Kineococcus sp. NBC_00420: one gene and its partner. The protein of the gene in region 2 interacts with the protein of the main gene of each other region in a pairwise test. Links are inferred from orthologs where the notes say so. Each region holds a gene or a part of one and is shown on either strand. Other genes may lie near its edges.

What was found. The genes of interacting proteins can lie anywhere in the genome.
Region 1: the proteins of tsaE (region 2) and rlmB interact in binary tests that used the Escherichia coli proteins (3 or more experiments, as listed by UniProt). The link is inferred for Kineococcus sp. NBC_00420 from one-to-one orthologs.

What each region holds. Positions count from the first base shown.
Region 1 is NZ_CP107930.1:1,729,411-1,736,687, forward strand. The notes cover bases 1,389-4,388. They hold rlmB (23S rRNA (guanosine(2251)-2'-O)-methyltransferase RlmB), read right to left. Parts: upstream 3,372-4,388; coding sequence 2,406-3,371; downstream 1,389-2,405. Other genes in these bases: OG218_RS08400 (NAD-dependent epimerase/dehydratase family protein), read left to right, coding at 1,389-1,663; OG218_RS08405 (MarR family winged helix-turn-helix transcriptional regulator), read right to left, coding at 1,710-2,210; cysS (cysteine--tRNA ligase), read right to left, coding at 3,371-4,388. Also shown: OG218_RS08395 (DUF4032 domain-containing protein), read left to right, coding at 1-757; more of OG218_RS08400, read left to right, coding at 776-1,388; more of cysS, read right to left, coding at 4,389-4,786; OG218_RS08420 (S-(hydroxymethyl)mycothiol dehydrogenase), read left to right, coding at 4,844-5,938; OG218_RS08425 (MBL fold metallo-hydrolase), read left to right, coding at 5,935-6,561; OG218_RS08430 (AI-2E family transporter), read left to right, coding at 6,656-7,277. UniProt on the Escherichia coli protein: Specifically methylates the ribose of guanosine 2251 in 23S rRNA.
Region 2 is NZ_CP107930.1:3,727,771-3,734,767, reverse strand. Bases 2,863-5,582 are described here. They hold tsaE (tRNA (adenosine(37)-N6)-threonylcarbamoyltransferase complex ATPase subunit type 1 TsaE), read right to left. Parts: upstream 4,604-5,582; coding sequence 4,121-4,603; downstream 2,863-4,120. Other genes in these bases: OG218_RS18430 (alpha/beta fold hydrolase), read right to left, coding at 4,620-5,582; OG218_RS18440 (alpha/beta hydrolase), read right to left, coding at 3,360-4,124; OG218_RS18445 (hypothetical protein), read left to right, coding at 2,863-3,430. Also shown: OG218_RS18460 (MFS transporter), read right to left, coding at 1-1,312; tRNA (adenosine(37)-N6)-threonylcarbamoyltransferase complex dimerization subunit type 1 TsaB, read right to left, coding at 1,376-2,041; OG218_RS18450 (hypothetical protein), read left to right, coding at 2,118-2,570; more of OG218_RS18445, read left to right, coding at 2,567-2,862; more of OG218_RS18430, read right to left, coding at 5,583-5,645; alr (alanine racemase), read right to left, coding at 5,642-6,811; OG218_RS18420 (NAD(P)H-hydrate epimerase), read right to left, coding at 6,836-6,997. UniProt on the Escherichia coli protein: Required for the formation of a threonylcarbamoyl group on adenosine at position 37 (t(6)A37) in tRNAs that read codons beginning with adenine.

The DNA.
Region 1 (7,277 bases), 2.0 Mb from region 2 along the record:
GGCGTTCGCCGCCTACCTCGTCGACGCCGAGACGGGTGAGCTCTACGACGAGCTCTCCACCGGTCAGCGCGAGTACGACCTCGACCTCGCCCGCACCAACATCGCCGGCGAACTCATGGACGTCGTGGCCTCCGAGGCGCTGGACGCCGACATGGACGAGGTCATCGCGATCGCGGACCGGATCGTGTCGCGTTACCGCGCCCTGTGGGTGGAGCTCACCGAGGCGGAGTCCTTCGAACGGGGTGACCGCTGGCGCGTCGAGGCCCGCATCCGGCGCCTCAACGACCTCGGGTTCGACGTCGGGGAACTGGCGATCACGACCGACATCGACGGGACGTCGGTGCGCATCGAGCCGAAGGTCGTCGACGCCGGTCACCACTCCCGGCGTCTGCTGCGCCTCACCGGTCTGGACGCGGAGGAGAACCAGGCGCGTCGACTGCTCAACGACCTCGACTCCTACGCCGCGGCCACCGCCCGCCAGGGCGAGGACGAGGAGATCGTCGCGCACGACTGGATGGCCGACGTCTTCGAACCCGTGCAGCGGGCCGTCCCCCGCGAGATGCGGGGCAAGCTCGAGGCTGCTGAACTGTTCCACGAGGTGCTGGAACACCGCTGGTACCTCTCCGAACGGGCCGGCCGCGACGTCGGCCTCGAGGAGGCGGTGAACTCCTACGTGGTGGGGGTGCTGCCGCAGAAACCCGACGAACGGGCCGTGCTGGGTGTGGACACCCAGTCGTTCCGGGTCATCGCCGACTGAAGCTCTGGAAGGACCCTCGTGCCTGCTGCCGAGAAACCCCGCGTTGCACTCACCGGCGCGGCCGGCAAACTCGGGCGGGTCGTCTTGCGCGATCTGCTCGACCACGGATACTCCGTCCTCGCCCTGGACCAGGTGCGCCCCGCGAGCCTGCTCGCGGGGGACGACGGGCAGTTCGTCAAGGTCGACCTCGCCGACCACGGCCAGGTCGTGGAGGCGCTGACCGGCCGGATCGAGGAACGCCCCGGCCCCTTCGCCGGGGTCGTGCACCTGGGGGCCATCCCCGCCCCCGGTCTCGCGTCCAACGCCGCGACGTTCCGCAACAACTCCGCCGCGACGTGGAACGTCTTCGACGCGGCGCGCGTCGCGGGCATCGACAACGTCGTGTGGGCCTCGAGCGAGACCGTCCTGGGTCTGCCCTTCGACGCCGCTCCCCCGCCCTACGCCCCCCTCGACGAGGAGTACCGCGTCCGGCCGGAGTCGACGTACTCGTTGGTGAAGGCGCTCGAGGAGGAAATGGCGCACCACTTCTGCCGCTGGAACCCGTCGCTGACGATGACCGGTCTGCGCTTCTCCAACGTCATGCACGTCGAGGACTACGCCCAGTTCCCGTCCTTCGACGCCGACGCGACGCTGCGCAAGTGGAACCTCTGGGGCTACATCGACGCCCGCGACGGCGCCCAGGCCGTGCGCCTGTCGTTGCAGCGCAAGGGTCCCGGCGTCGAGGTGTGCATCGTCGCGAACGCCGACACCGTCATGTCGCGCACGTCGGCGGAGTTGATGGCGGAGGTCTACCCGGGGGTCGAGGTCCGTCACGAGCTCGGTGACCACGAGACGCTGCTCTCGATCGACAAGGCCCGCCGGGTGCTCGGCTACGAACCCGAGCACTCCTGGCGCGACCACGTCTGACCCCGTCCGTGATCTTGCTGGGAGACCCAGCAAGATCACGGTTCGGTCAGGTCTGGCGGGCGAGAGCCGTCGCGGCGAACTTCGCGTCGGGGTCGAGGATGTCGAGCAGCTTTACCATCACCTCGTCGAGCGTGGCGAGGTCGCGCTCGTCGAGCGGGTCGAAGACCAGCTGACGGACCCGCTCGACGTGTCCGGGCGCGGCGGTGACGACCTTCTGGAAGCCGGCGTCGGTGAGGACGGCGACCTGACCGCGGCCGTCGTTGGGGCTCTTCTCGCGGCGGACCCAGCCGTCCTTCTCCAGCCGGCTCACCACGTGGGAGATCCGGGAGGGGCTCGCGTTGGAGCGGGCGCCGAGTTCGCTCATCCGCAGGCTGCGCCCCGGTTCCTCCGACAGCATCGCCAGCGTGAGGTAGGCCGTCTTGGTGAGGTCCGCGTCGCGTTGCAGCTGAGCGTCGAGGGCGGCGGGCAGTAGTTCCATGAGCGCGCTGAGCCGCAGCCACACCCGGCGTTCGTCGGTGGAGAGCCAGCGAGGCGTCTGCTCGGTCATCCGGCCATCGTAGCAGATAGTTTCATCTTCAACTAACTCAGACGATGAGGTCCCGGTCGTTCACGGCGGGATCTGACCCAGTGAACACCCCGGACGGACGAACCGCACGTCGTCCCGACGACCCGGCCGGGCCGACGGCGGTGTCCCGCAGCGCGGCTCCGGGGCGGAGAGTGTCCTCTCCACCCCGGAGGAGGATCAGCGGTGGCGCGCGACCTCGTAGAGGGCGATACCGGCGGCGACACCGGCGTTGAGCGACTCGAAGGCGCCGGCCATCGGGATGCTGACGACCTGGTCGCACTTCTCGCGCACGAGGCGCGACAACCCGGCGCCCTCGGCGCCGACGACGAGGACGATCGGGCCGTCGGCCAGCTTCAGCTGGGGCAGCAGGACGTCACCCTCGGCGTCGAGACCGACGACGAACAGACCGGCCTTCTGGTACTCCTCGATCGCGCGGACGAGGTTCGTCGCCCGCGCGACGGGGGTGCGGGCCGCGGCACCGGCCGACGTCTTCCACGCCGAGGCGGTCATGCCGGCCGCCCGACGTTCGGGGACGACGACACCGTGACCGCCGAACGCGGCGACGGAACGGACGACGGCCCCGAGGTTGCGGGGGTCGGTCACGCCGTCGAGCGCGACGATCAACGCGGGACGTCCCGAGTGCGAGGCCCGGTCCAGCAGGTCCATCGGGTGCTTGTAGTTGTACGGCGGGACCGTGGCCGCCACGCCCTGGTGGACGGCGTTCTCGGTGTGGCGGTCGAGTTCCTGACGCGACGCCTCGAGCAGGGGGATGCCCTTGTTCCCGGCGGTGGAGAGGATCTCCTTGATCCGCTCGTCCGACTCGACCCCGGACGCCACGTAGATGCCGGTGATCGGCAGTTCCGCGCGCAGCGCCTCGACGATGGAGTTGCGGCCCGCGATCCACTCCGTCTCGCCGGAGGGTTTGCGCCGCGTCGGCGGACGACCGCCGGGACGGGCGTTCGTCGTCGCCGCCCGGTGGGCCGCCTTGCCGGCCGCCTTCGCCGCCGGGTGGTAGGGACGCTCGGTCGCCTTCGGCGTCGGCCCCCTCCCCTCGAGGCTTCGGCGGTTCTTGCCCCCGGAGCCCCCGGTCGGACCCTTCTTGCCCTTGCTGACAGCGCCGCGACGCTGAGAGTTCCCTGCCACTAGTGCTCACCCTCCAGAACCCACCGAGCCCCGGTGGGGGTGTCCTCGATCACGATGCCCGCATCCTTCAGGGAATCGCGCACCGCGTCGGCGGTGGCGAAGTCCCGTGCGGCACGGGCGGTTGCCCGGTCGTCGAGCCGTGCGCGCACCAGCACGTCCAGTGCGGTGCGCGCGGTGTCCGTTCCGCCTGCCTGCGAGGCCCACGGTTCCGCGAACGGGTCCAGGCCCAGCACGTCCAGGCCGGCCCGGACCTGTTCGTAGGCGCTCCTCAGCGCCGCGTCGTCACCCGCCGCGAGGGCGGAGTTGCCCGCCCGCGCCGTGTCGTGCAGGACCGCGAGCGCCGCGGGGGTCGCCATGTCGTCGTCCATCGCCGCGGCGAACCCGGCGGAGACGTTCGCGACGGCGGTCCGGCCGAGGCGTTCGGCGGCCCGGCGCACGAAACCCTCCAGCCGCGAGTAGGCGGCCTCGGCCTCCACGAGGGAGTTCTCGGAGTACTCCAGGTGCGTGCGGTAGTGCCCGGCGACGAGGTAGTAGCGCAGCACGACCGCGCGGTGGGTCGCCAGCAGGTGCGGGACGCCGAGGACGTTGCCGAGCGACTTGCTCATCTTCTCGCCGGACATCGTGACGAAGTAGTTGTGCAGCCAGTAGTTCGCGAACCCGTCGCCGGCGGCACGCGACTGGGCCTGCTCGTTCTCGTGGTGCGGGAAGCGCAGGTCGAGGCCGCCGCCGTGGATGTCGAAGCGGGGGCCGAGGTAGCGCCCGGCCATGGCCGAGCACTCCAGGTGCCAGCCGGGCCGGCCCGGGCCCCACGGCGTCGGCCAGGACGCCGTCGCGGGTTCGCCGTCCTTGCGTCCCTTCCAGAGGGCGAAGTCGCGGGCGTCGCGCTTGCCGCGGGGGTCGGCGTCGCCGGCCGGTTCCATGTCGTCGAGCTTCTGGTGGGTGAGCTCGCCGTAGTGCGGCCAGGAGCGCACGTCGAAGTAGACGTCGCCCGAACCGTCGCCCGCGGCGTAGGCGTGACCACGCTCGATCAGGCGCCCGATCAGCTCGACCATCTCGGTGACGTGGCCGGTGGCGCGGGGCTCGACCGTGGCGGGCAGGACGCCGAGGGCGTCGTAGGCGGCGCCGAACTCGCGCTCGAAGCGGTACGCGTGGGCCCACCACTCCGTCCCCGCCTCGGCGGCCTTGGTGAGGATCTTGTCGTCGATGTCGGTGACGTTGCGGACCATCGTCACGGCGTAGCCGCTGCGGGTCAGCCACCGGCGCAGGACGTCGAAGGCGACCTGGGCGCGGACGTGGCCGAGGTGGGGTGACCCCTGCGGCGTCGCGCCGCAGACGTAGATGCCGACCTGCCCGGGGACGAGCGGCGCGAACTCGCGCACCGCGCCGGCGGCGCTGTCGTGCAGGTGGAGGGTCACGGACTCCAGGATACCGGGGCTCGCGCTGTCTCCGAGCCCGTCGTTAGTGTCCTTCCCATGGCTTGGACCGTTCCCGGAGTGATCTCGCGCGCCAAGGGCGCCCCCGTCGAGACCGTCAACATCGTGGTACCCGACCCGATCGCCGGTGAGGTCGTCGTCGACGTCGCGGCGTGCGGGGTCTGCCACACCGACCTGCATTACCGCGAGGGCGGGATCAACGACGACTACCCGTTCCTGCTAGGCCACGAGGCCGCCGGCACCGTCTCCGCGATCGGCGAGGGCGTCACGAACGTCACGATCGGCGACACCGTCGTCCTCAACTGGCGTGCGGTGTGCGGGCAGTGCCGCGCCTGCAAGCGGGGCCGGCCGCAGTACTGCTTCGCCACCCACAACGCGTCGCAGAAGATGACGCTGACCGACGGGACCCCGCTCTCCCCCGCGCTGGGCATCGGCGCCTTCACCCCCAAGACCCTCGTCGCGGCCGGTCAGGCCACCAAGGTCGACGCCGGGATCGATCCCGCCGTCGCGGGGCTGCTGGGCTGCGGGGTCATGGCCGGGATCGGCGCGGCGGTCAACACCGCCCCCGTCCAGCGCGGCGACACCGTCGCCGTCATCGGCTGCGGCGGGGTGGGGTGCGCGGCGATCGCGGGCGCCGTCCTGGCCGGGGCCCGTCGGGTCATCGCCGTCGACCTCGACGACAAGAAGCTCGGGTGGGCGCAGCAGCTCGGCGCGACGCACACCGTGAACTCGCGGGGGCTCTCCGAGGACGAGGTCGTCACGGCCGTGCAGGACCTCACCGACTCCTTCGGCGCGGACGTCGTCATCGACGCCGTGGGCCGCCCGGAGACGTGGCGGCAGGCGTTCTACGCCCGCGACCTCGCCGGCACCGTCGTGCTCGTCGGCGTCCCGACGCCGGAGATGCAGCTCGAGGTGCCGCTGCTGGACGTGTTCGGTCGCGGCGGGGCGCTGAAGTCGTCCTGGTACGGCGACTGCCTGCCCGAGCGGGACTTCCCGCAGCTGCTGGAGCTGCACGCGAACGGCCGGCTGCCGCTGGACGCGTTCGTGTCCGAGCGGATCGGGCTCGGCGACGTCGAGGAGGCCTTCGCGACCATGAAGTCCGGTGACGTGCTCCGCTCGGTCGTGATCCTGTGAGCGCGCGGATCGAGCACCTCGTCACGTCCGGGACGTTCTCCCTCGACGGGCAGACCTTCGACGTGGACAACAACGTGTGGATCCTCGGCGACGACCGCGAGGTCGTCGTCCTGGACGCCCCCCACGACCCGGACGCCATCGCGGCCGCCGTGGGCGAGCGCACGGTCCTCGCGGTGCTGTGCACGCACGCTCACGACGACCACGTCCGGCAGGCACCGGCTCTCGCGCAACGCTTCGGTGCGCCGATCCTGCTGCACCCCGCCGACCGCGAGGTCTGGGAACTCACCCACCCGGGCGTCCCCACGACCGACCTGTCCAACGGGGAGATCGTCACCGTCGCCGGGACCGAGCTGCACGTCCTGCACACCCCCGGGCACACCCCGGGGGCGGTGAGCGTCTACGCACCCGAGCTGTCGACGGTCTTCACGGGCGACACCCTCTTCGCGGGCGGCCCGGGGGCGACCGGACGGTCGTTCTCGAGCTTCGCCACGATCATCGACTCGATCCGCGACGTGCTCTTCGAACTCCCTGCCGACACCCGCGTCCACACCGGCCACGGCGACGACACGACCATCGGCGACGAGTCCCCGCACCTGCAGGAGTGGATCACCCGCGGCCACTGACCCCTCCGGCCTGCGATCGTGCCGAGGACCCGGCACGATCGCAGGTCGGGAGGTGCGGGGTGCCCAACCGTGCTTCTCCTGAGAGCATCCCCGGGTGAGTGATCAGCAGGACAGCCCGCCCACCGCCTCCTCGCGCGGTCCGCGGGAGCGCCCGACCCGGGTCGTCGAACGAGGGATCAACGAGGCGTCGCGCTGGGCGTTGCGCCTGCTGATCCTGGGCATCGGGTTCGCCGGCCTGATCTGGCTGCTCGGCAAGGGGTGGTCGCTGCTGCTGCCGCTGCTGCTCGCGATCCTGCTCAGCGCGATCCTGTGGCCGCTGGCCCAGGTGCTGCGCGCGGTGATGCCGCGCTCGCTGGCCGCTCTCGTCTCGATCGTGCTGCTCATCGCCGTGGTGGTCGGGATCTTCGCCGCGCTCATCCCCAACGTCGCCGGTCAGGCCGGGGACGTCGCCGACTCCGCGGTCGCCGGGTTGGACAAGGTGCAGGTCTGGGTCACCGGACCCCCGCTGAACCTGGGCGACGACCAGATCGGCAACCTCATCGACCAGGGCATCACCGAGCTGCAGACCAACGCGCAGAGCATCGCGCTCAGCGTCGTCGGCGGTGTCGGCACCATCGGGGCGAGCGTCGGGTCCGGGCTGGTGACGTTCCTGCTCGTCCTCGTCCTCGCGTTCTTCTGCCTCTCCGACGGCGACCGGCTGCTGCCGTGGTCGCGTC
Region 2 (6,997 bases):
TCGTGCGGAACCGCTTGGTGCCCAGCATCATCACCGCGGCCAGGAACGGCAGGACGCCCAGCGCGGCGATCCCCAGCGCGTCGGAGCCGGTGGCGCCGACGATCCCCTCCCGAAGGTTCGGGGCGACGAAACCCCCGAGGTTGCCCAGGGAGTTGATGAGCCCGATGCCGGCCGCGGCGGCCGGTCCGGTGAGGAACGCCGTCGGGAAGGACCAGGCGATGGGGCCGATGCTGAGGAACGACGACACCGCGATCGTGATGAAGAGGATGCCCAGCAGCGCGTACCCGTTGGCTCCGGCCCACGCGGAACCGAAGACGAAGATCCCGGTGCTGGCGAACAACCACGCGCCCCAGACCCGGCGACGGGTCACGGTCACGGCGTTCTTGCCGACGTAGTAGCAGGCGAAGATGCCGACGGTCCACGGGATCGCGGCGATCAGCCCGACCTGCCAGCCGACGTCGCGGCCCACCAGGCTGGACACCTGGTCCGGCAGGTTGAACGTCACCCCGTACACCGCGATCTGCAGGCAGAAGTAGATGACGGTGAAGTACCAGACCCGGCCGTTGCGCATGGCCGCCCACACCCCGCTGGGCCCGTCGCTGCGGCGCAGCTCGTCCTCACCGGCCATCGCCTCGCGCAGGGCCGTCTTCTGCGGCGCGGACAGGAACGTCGCCTTCTCCGGGGAGTCCACCAGGAGGAAGATCGCGGCCACGCCGGCGATCACGGCCAGCGCGCCCTCCACGGCGAACATCAGCTGCCACCCGGTGACGCCGCCGGCCGAGGCGTTCCCCACGTCGATGAGGACTCCCGAGAGCGGGGAACCGATGATCTGCGAGAACGGCTGGGCCAGGTAGAAGATGGCGAACAACCGCACGCGGTCGCGGTTGGGGAACCACTCCGAGAGGTACATGATGATGCCGGGGAACAACCCGGCCTCGGTCACCCCGAGCAGGAAACGCAGGGCGATGAACGACTTCTCGCCCTGCACGAAGGCGAAGGACGCCGACACCAGGCCCCAGGTGATGGCGATGCGGGCCAGCCACAGCTTGGCGCCGAACCGCTGCAGGGCGAGGTTGCTGGGGATCTCGAAGATCGCGTAGCCGATGAAGAACACCCCGGCCCCGAACGCGTACGCCGCGGTGGAGATGCCGCGGTCCAGCTCGAGGCCCTTCGTCGCGAACCCCACGTTGGTGCGGTCCAGGAACGCGACGACGTAGAGGATCACGATCATCGGCATCAGCCGTCTGGTCGCCCGGCTGACGGCCGAGGCGAGCACGGTTCCGGACGGTGCGGCCGGCGTCGTCGCTGGCATGGAGACCTCCTCGTCGAGACTTCCCGCTGTATCGATCGACAGGCTACGCCGAGTCGTGCTCCGTCACGCCGTGACGCGCTTGCGCGCTCCCGGCTCGGTCGCGTCGGGGCGCCGCAGGTACAGCGGTTCCGGGGGCAGCAGTTCCCACGTCGCCCGGCCGGCGAGGGTGTCGACGACCAGGTGGGCCAGCGCAGCACCGTCGGCGTCGAAGGGGGCCCGGGCGGGTCCGAGGACGTCGGGGTAGAGCCGCGTGCCGGCGCCCACGACGGGGACGTCGGGGGTCAGCGACGCCGGGGCGACGACGTCGGGACCGGCGGTCCGCCGCACCCCCTCGGTCGTGGCGAGGTAGCGCGCGGTGTGGACCTCGCGGCGGCGGGCGTCGGTGGCGACGAGGAACTCCCCGGTCAATCCCTCGGCGACGGCCTGCGCGGCCAGCACGTCGAGCGAGCAGACCCCGTGGATCCGGGCCCCCCAGGCCAGGGCCAGCGTGCGCGCCGTCGCCAGCCCCACCCGCAGCCCGGTGTAGGGGCCGGGACCGACCCCCACCGCGACGTCGGTGACGTCGGTCCGCTCCCGGCCGGCCTCCTCGAGGACGGCGGCGATCGTGGGGACGAGCACCTCGTTGTGGTGGCGCGCGTCCCCCGCGCGGGCGGCGGCCAGGACCCGGTCGCCGTCGTGGACGGCGACCGCCACGCCGGCGGTGGCCGTGTCGATCGCGAGCAGGAGCACGCGAGCAGGGTAGCCGGGTCACTACAGTGGCCGCTCGGTCGGCAACTCGGTCGGGAACGCAGCAGCAGGGGGTTTCGTGGTCGAGGGTCCGCCGCGGTTGTCCGTCCCGCGTTCGGCGTGGCGGGTGCTCGTCCTCGTCGTCGGCCTCGCCGTCCTGCTCGGCGCGCAGCTGCGCGACACCAACGACTGGTTCCCGCTCGGTTCGCTGTCGCAGTACGCGACCCCCCGGGCGAGCGACGGCACCGTCGTCTCCACCTACCTCGAGGGCATCACCGCCGACGGCGAGGTCGTGCGGGTCGCGCTCAGCCCCGGGTCGGTCGGGCTCTCCCGTTCCGAACTGGAGAGCCAGCAGCTGCGCGTCATCGACCACCCGGAACTCCTGGGCGACCTCGCGCGCTCCCGCGCGGCCCTGCACCCCTCGGCCCCGCTGCTGGACGGGCTGCGGCTCGTCCGCTCCTCCCAGCGGCTGCGCGACGCGACCGCCTCCGGCGCGCCGGAGCTGACGGTCCTGGCGCAGTGGTCGCGGTGACGGTCCTCGACTGGCTGGTCCCGGCCGTCCCGGCCGCCCGGGTCGCGTGGTTGCGCCGGATCCTGGCGGGGTTCGTCCTCCTCGACGCGACGCTGCTCACGAACCACGTCCTGCAGCACGTCCACGTCGCCGCGTTCTGGCACCCGGGGATCGTCGGGCGCACCCTGCACCTGCCGCCGCCGACGTCGCTGACCGCCACGACCGCCCTCGTCCTCATGGCCGCGGGTTTCGCCCTGAGCCTCACCCGTCGGCTGGGGCACATCGGATGGGTCTGCACCGCCGTCGGTTACCTGCCCTGGGTGTTCTGGAGCATGGGGTTCGGCTACGTCGCCCACGACCACATGGCGATCGTCGTGGCGGTGTTCGCGCTGCTGAGCGTGGGGCGCGCCGACGCCGACGACCTGCGCCCCAGCCGGAGCGCCGGGTGGGCGGTGCGGTGCGTGCAGATCGCCACGGTGATGACCTACACCGGTTCCGCGGTGAGCAAGTGGGTCCGCAGCGGGACCCCCGCGGCGTGGGCCGACGGCGCCGTCACGGTGTGGGCACTGACCCGCCGTGGGAACGCGGTGTCGCGCCTGCTGCTGGAGGTCCCGCAGTTCCTCGTCGCCGTGCAGTGGGTGGTGCTCTGCTGCGAGTTCCTTGCCCCGGTCGCCCTCTTCCTGCGGCGCCGACTGCTCTGGGCGGCCCTGGGGGCCGTGGTGGTGTTCCACCTCTCGACCTACCTGACCCTCGGCATCCACTTCCTGCCGACGGTCGTCTGCTGGGCCGCGTTCCTCCCCCTGGAACGCCTCAGCCGCCGACGCGGCGAGCGAACCGCACCGATTCCGCGAACACCGACGGCGAGTCCACGTCCGACGTGAGTTCGTGGAAGCTGTTGGCGTAGACCACCTCGGTGACGTCGCGGGAGGAGATCCCGGCCAGGACGGTCCGGGACGACGACGCGGGCACCACGTGGTCGACCCGGGACCGCAGCAGCAGCACCGGCTGGCGCACCCGGGCCAGGTCGCGGCGCACGTCGCGCCAGCCCGCGGCCTGCGACACCAACGCCCGCAACGGGGTGCTGTCGTAGGCGAGGACGCGCACCGAGGGGTCCGCGAGGTCCCCCGCGATCGCGGGCCAGGTCGGCAGGACCCGCCCCAGCGTCTGGACGGCGAGCGCCCGCAGCGGGTCGAGCCCGACGGCCGGGTTGGCCAGGACGACGGCGTGGACGCGGTCGGGGTGCAGTTGCGCCAACCGCAGCACGAGGCCGCCGCCCATCGAGATCCCGGCGACCACGACGGACTCGTTCTCCAGCCGGGCCAGGGCCGCCGCGGTTCCACCGAGCCAGTCGGCCCAGGTGCTCGCGTCGCAGTCGTGCGCGGTGGTGCCGTGGCCGGGCAGCAGCGGCACCTCGACGTCGAACCCGGCCGCGTGGAACTCCTCCGCCCAGCCGGCGACGGTCAGCGGCGTCGCCGTGAACCCGTGCACGACGAGGACCCCGACGCGGGGGCGTGCGGCGTGGCGGCGGGAGAACCCCCGGACGCGCTCGTCGTCGGTGGTCTCGCTGAGGTTCACGTGAGGTCCACCCCGACCCAGCGGGCACCGACGGCCCGGACGCGGACCCGGCGCGGTTCGACGGGTTCCTCGCCCTCGACGCCGGGGACCCCTCCGTGCGGGCGGAGCAGGTCGATCTCGAGTCGGTCGCCGGTGAGCCCCTCGACGAGCCCGCGGCCCCACTCGACCACCGTGACGGCGTCCTGCGCGTCGGTGTCGAGATCGAGGTCGTCGACCTCGGCGAGCGAGCCGAGCCGGTAGGCGTCGACGTGGACGAGTTCCGGCCCGCCCACGAGGGAGGGGTGCACGCGGGCGATGACGAACGTCGGCGAGGTCACCGGACCGCGGACGCCGAGGGCGTCGGCGAGACCGCGGGTGAACGTCGTCTTCCCCGCGCCCAGGTCCCCGGAGAGCAGGACGAGGTCACCGGCCCGCAGGGCGCCGCCCACCCGGGCACCGAAGGCGACGGTGTCCTCCGGGGCGGCCAGGACGAGTTCCACGTCGCTCACCGCCGGCTCACCGTCGCCTCCGGCGGGTGCGGGGTGCGGGCACCGGGACGACGACCTCGTCGGCGGGCAGGCCCCGCCGGGTCCCGACGCGCTCCAGCAACCGTTCCAACCGGGCGGTGACCACGCTCGGGTGCTCGAGCATCAGCAGGTGCCCGGCCCCGCGGACCAGGACGTGCTCGGCGCCGGGGACGGCCTCGGCGATCTCCCGGCCGTGGGCCGCGGGGGTCATCAGGTCGCGTTCGGCGGCGAGCACCAGGACGGGACGACCGGCGAGGTTGGCGAGCGCCTCGCGTTCGTCGAGGGTGCCGAAGGCGGGCAGCAGGTCCGCGATGACGTCGACGGGGGTCCCGGCCATCATCCGGGCCGCGAGCCGCAGGAGTTCCGGGGTGACCGGTCCGGCGAAGTTCCAGTGCCGCACGAGACGTTGCTCGAGGTCCCCGCCGACGCGGCGGCTCCGTTCGAGCACGTCGGTCCGGCCCGCGGCGCGTTCCAGGGCCAGTTCGGCCCAGCGGACGAGGTGGTGGCCGAGCATCGGCAGTCCGTGGTCGACGGCGGCCATCCCGCCGGCGCTGGTGGCGACGAGGGCGACCCCCTCGAGGCGGTCCAGCAGGTCGGGGCGGCGGACGGTCAGCTCCATGACCGTCATCCCGCCGAGGGAGTGCCCGACGAGCACGACGGGCCCGTCCGGGGCGACCGCGTCGATGACCTGTCCGAGGTCGTCGGCGAGGCGGGCGATGGTGACCGGGCCGGCCGGGCCGCGGGCGGAGCGGCCGTGCCCGCGCAGTTCCGGCAGCACGAGGCGGTACCGCCCGCGCAGCGCCAGGCGCTGGAAGTGCCAGCTGTCCGCGGTCAGCGCGTAGCCGTGCTGGAACACGACGGTGGGCGCGTCCGGGCGGTCCGCGGGGTCGACCTCGACGTGCAGCCGGACCCCGTCGTCGGTCTCGACCTCGACGGGTTCGCCGGTCAGCGACTGGAGTTCCTCGCCGCGCACCGTGGGGCGGTGCCGGCGGGCGGGACGCAGCGCCGCCCTCACGCGGGCACCCCGGCGAGCCGGCCGGTGTAGCGGCGCGGGACGCGGGAGCCGATGCGGGTGACGATCTCCCAGGAGATCGTCCCGGCCGCCTGGGCCCAGTCGTCGGCGGTGGCCTCCCCGTCCAGGCCGGGACCGAAGACGATCGCGGGGTCACCGGGGGCGGCGACGTCGTCGCCGAGGTCGACGACGACCTGGTCCATGCAGACCCGGCCCGCGATCCGCCGCCGGGCGCCGGCCACGAGGACCTCCCCCGACCCGGCACCGTTCCAGGAGGCGTGCCGCGGGACGCCGTCGCCGTAGCCGAGCGGGACCAGCCCGAGGGTGGTGTCGGCCCCGGCGGTGTAGGTCAGGCCGTAGGAGACACCGGCCCCGCGGGGGACGCGGCGGACGTGGGCGAGGCGGGCGGCCAGCGTCATGGCGGGGACCAGCCCCAGCTCGGCCCCGGTGGCTCGTTCGGGAGCGGGCGAGAGCCCGTAGACGGCGAGTCCGACGCGGACGAGGTCGTAGCGCGACTCCGGGACGAACATCGCGGCGGCGGAGTTCGCGTGGTGGCGCAGGCCCGGGTCGACCCCGTGGTCGCGGGCGGTCTGCAGCGCCGCCTCGAAGGCCTCGAGCTGGGCGGGGACGGAGGGGTCACCGGGGACGTCGGCGCTGGCGAAGTGCGCCCAGGTCCCGCGGACCTGGACGGTCCCGTCCGCGACGTGCTTGGCCACGGCGTCCAGCAGCGCGGGCCACTCGGCCGGGGAGGCTCCCCCGCGCGACATCCCGGTGTCGACCTCGAGGTGCACCCGGGTCGTCGTCCCGGTCGTGCGGGCCGCCTCAACGACCATCTCCAGCGCCCACACCGCGGCCACCGAGAGGTCCACCCGGGCCCGCACGGCCGGGACGAGGTCCGTTCCGGGAGTGAGGATCCAGGCGAGGAGGTCGGCGTCGACGCCCGCCTCGCGCAGGGCCGTGGCCTCGTGCACGTGGGCCACCCCCAGCCACGTCGCCCCGCCCGCGAGCGCCGCCCGGGCGACGGGGACGAGCCCGTGGCCGTAGGCGTCGGCCTTCACGACGGCCATCACCTCGACGCGACCGACCTGCTCACGCACGACGGCGACGTTGTGCGCGATCGCGTCGAGGTCGACGACGGCCTCCGCGGGCACCCCGGGTCGTGGTTGCACGACTCGACGGTACCCGCCCACGGTTCACCAGCCAGGCAGGGAGGTGAGCGCCGCGGGGACGGCGTCGGCGACGTCGAGGGCGGCGAGCGGACCACCGGCCGAGGCGAGGGCGGCGGCCCGGCCGTGCAGCACCGCGACGTCCGCGGCGACCTGCGCGGGGTCCTCGTCGGGGCGACCCGCGAGGGC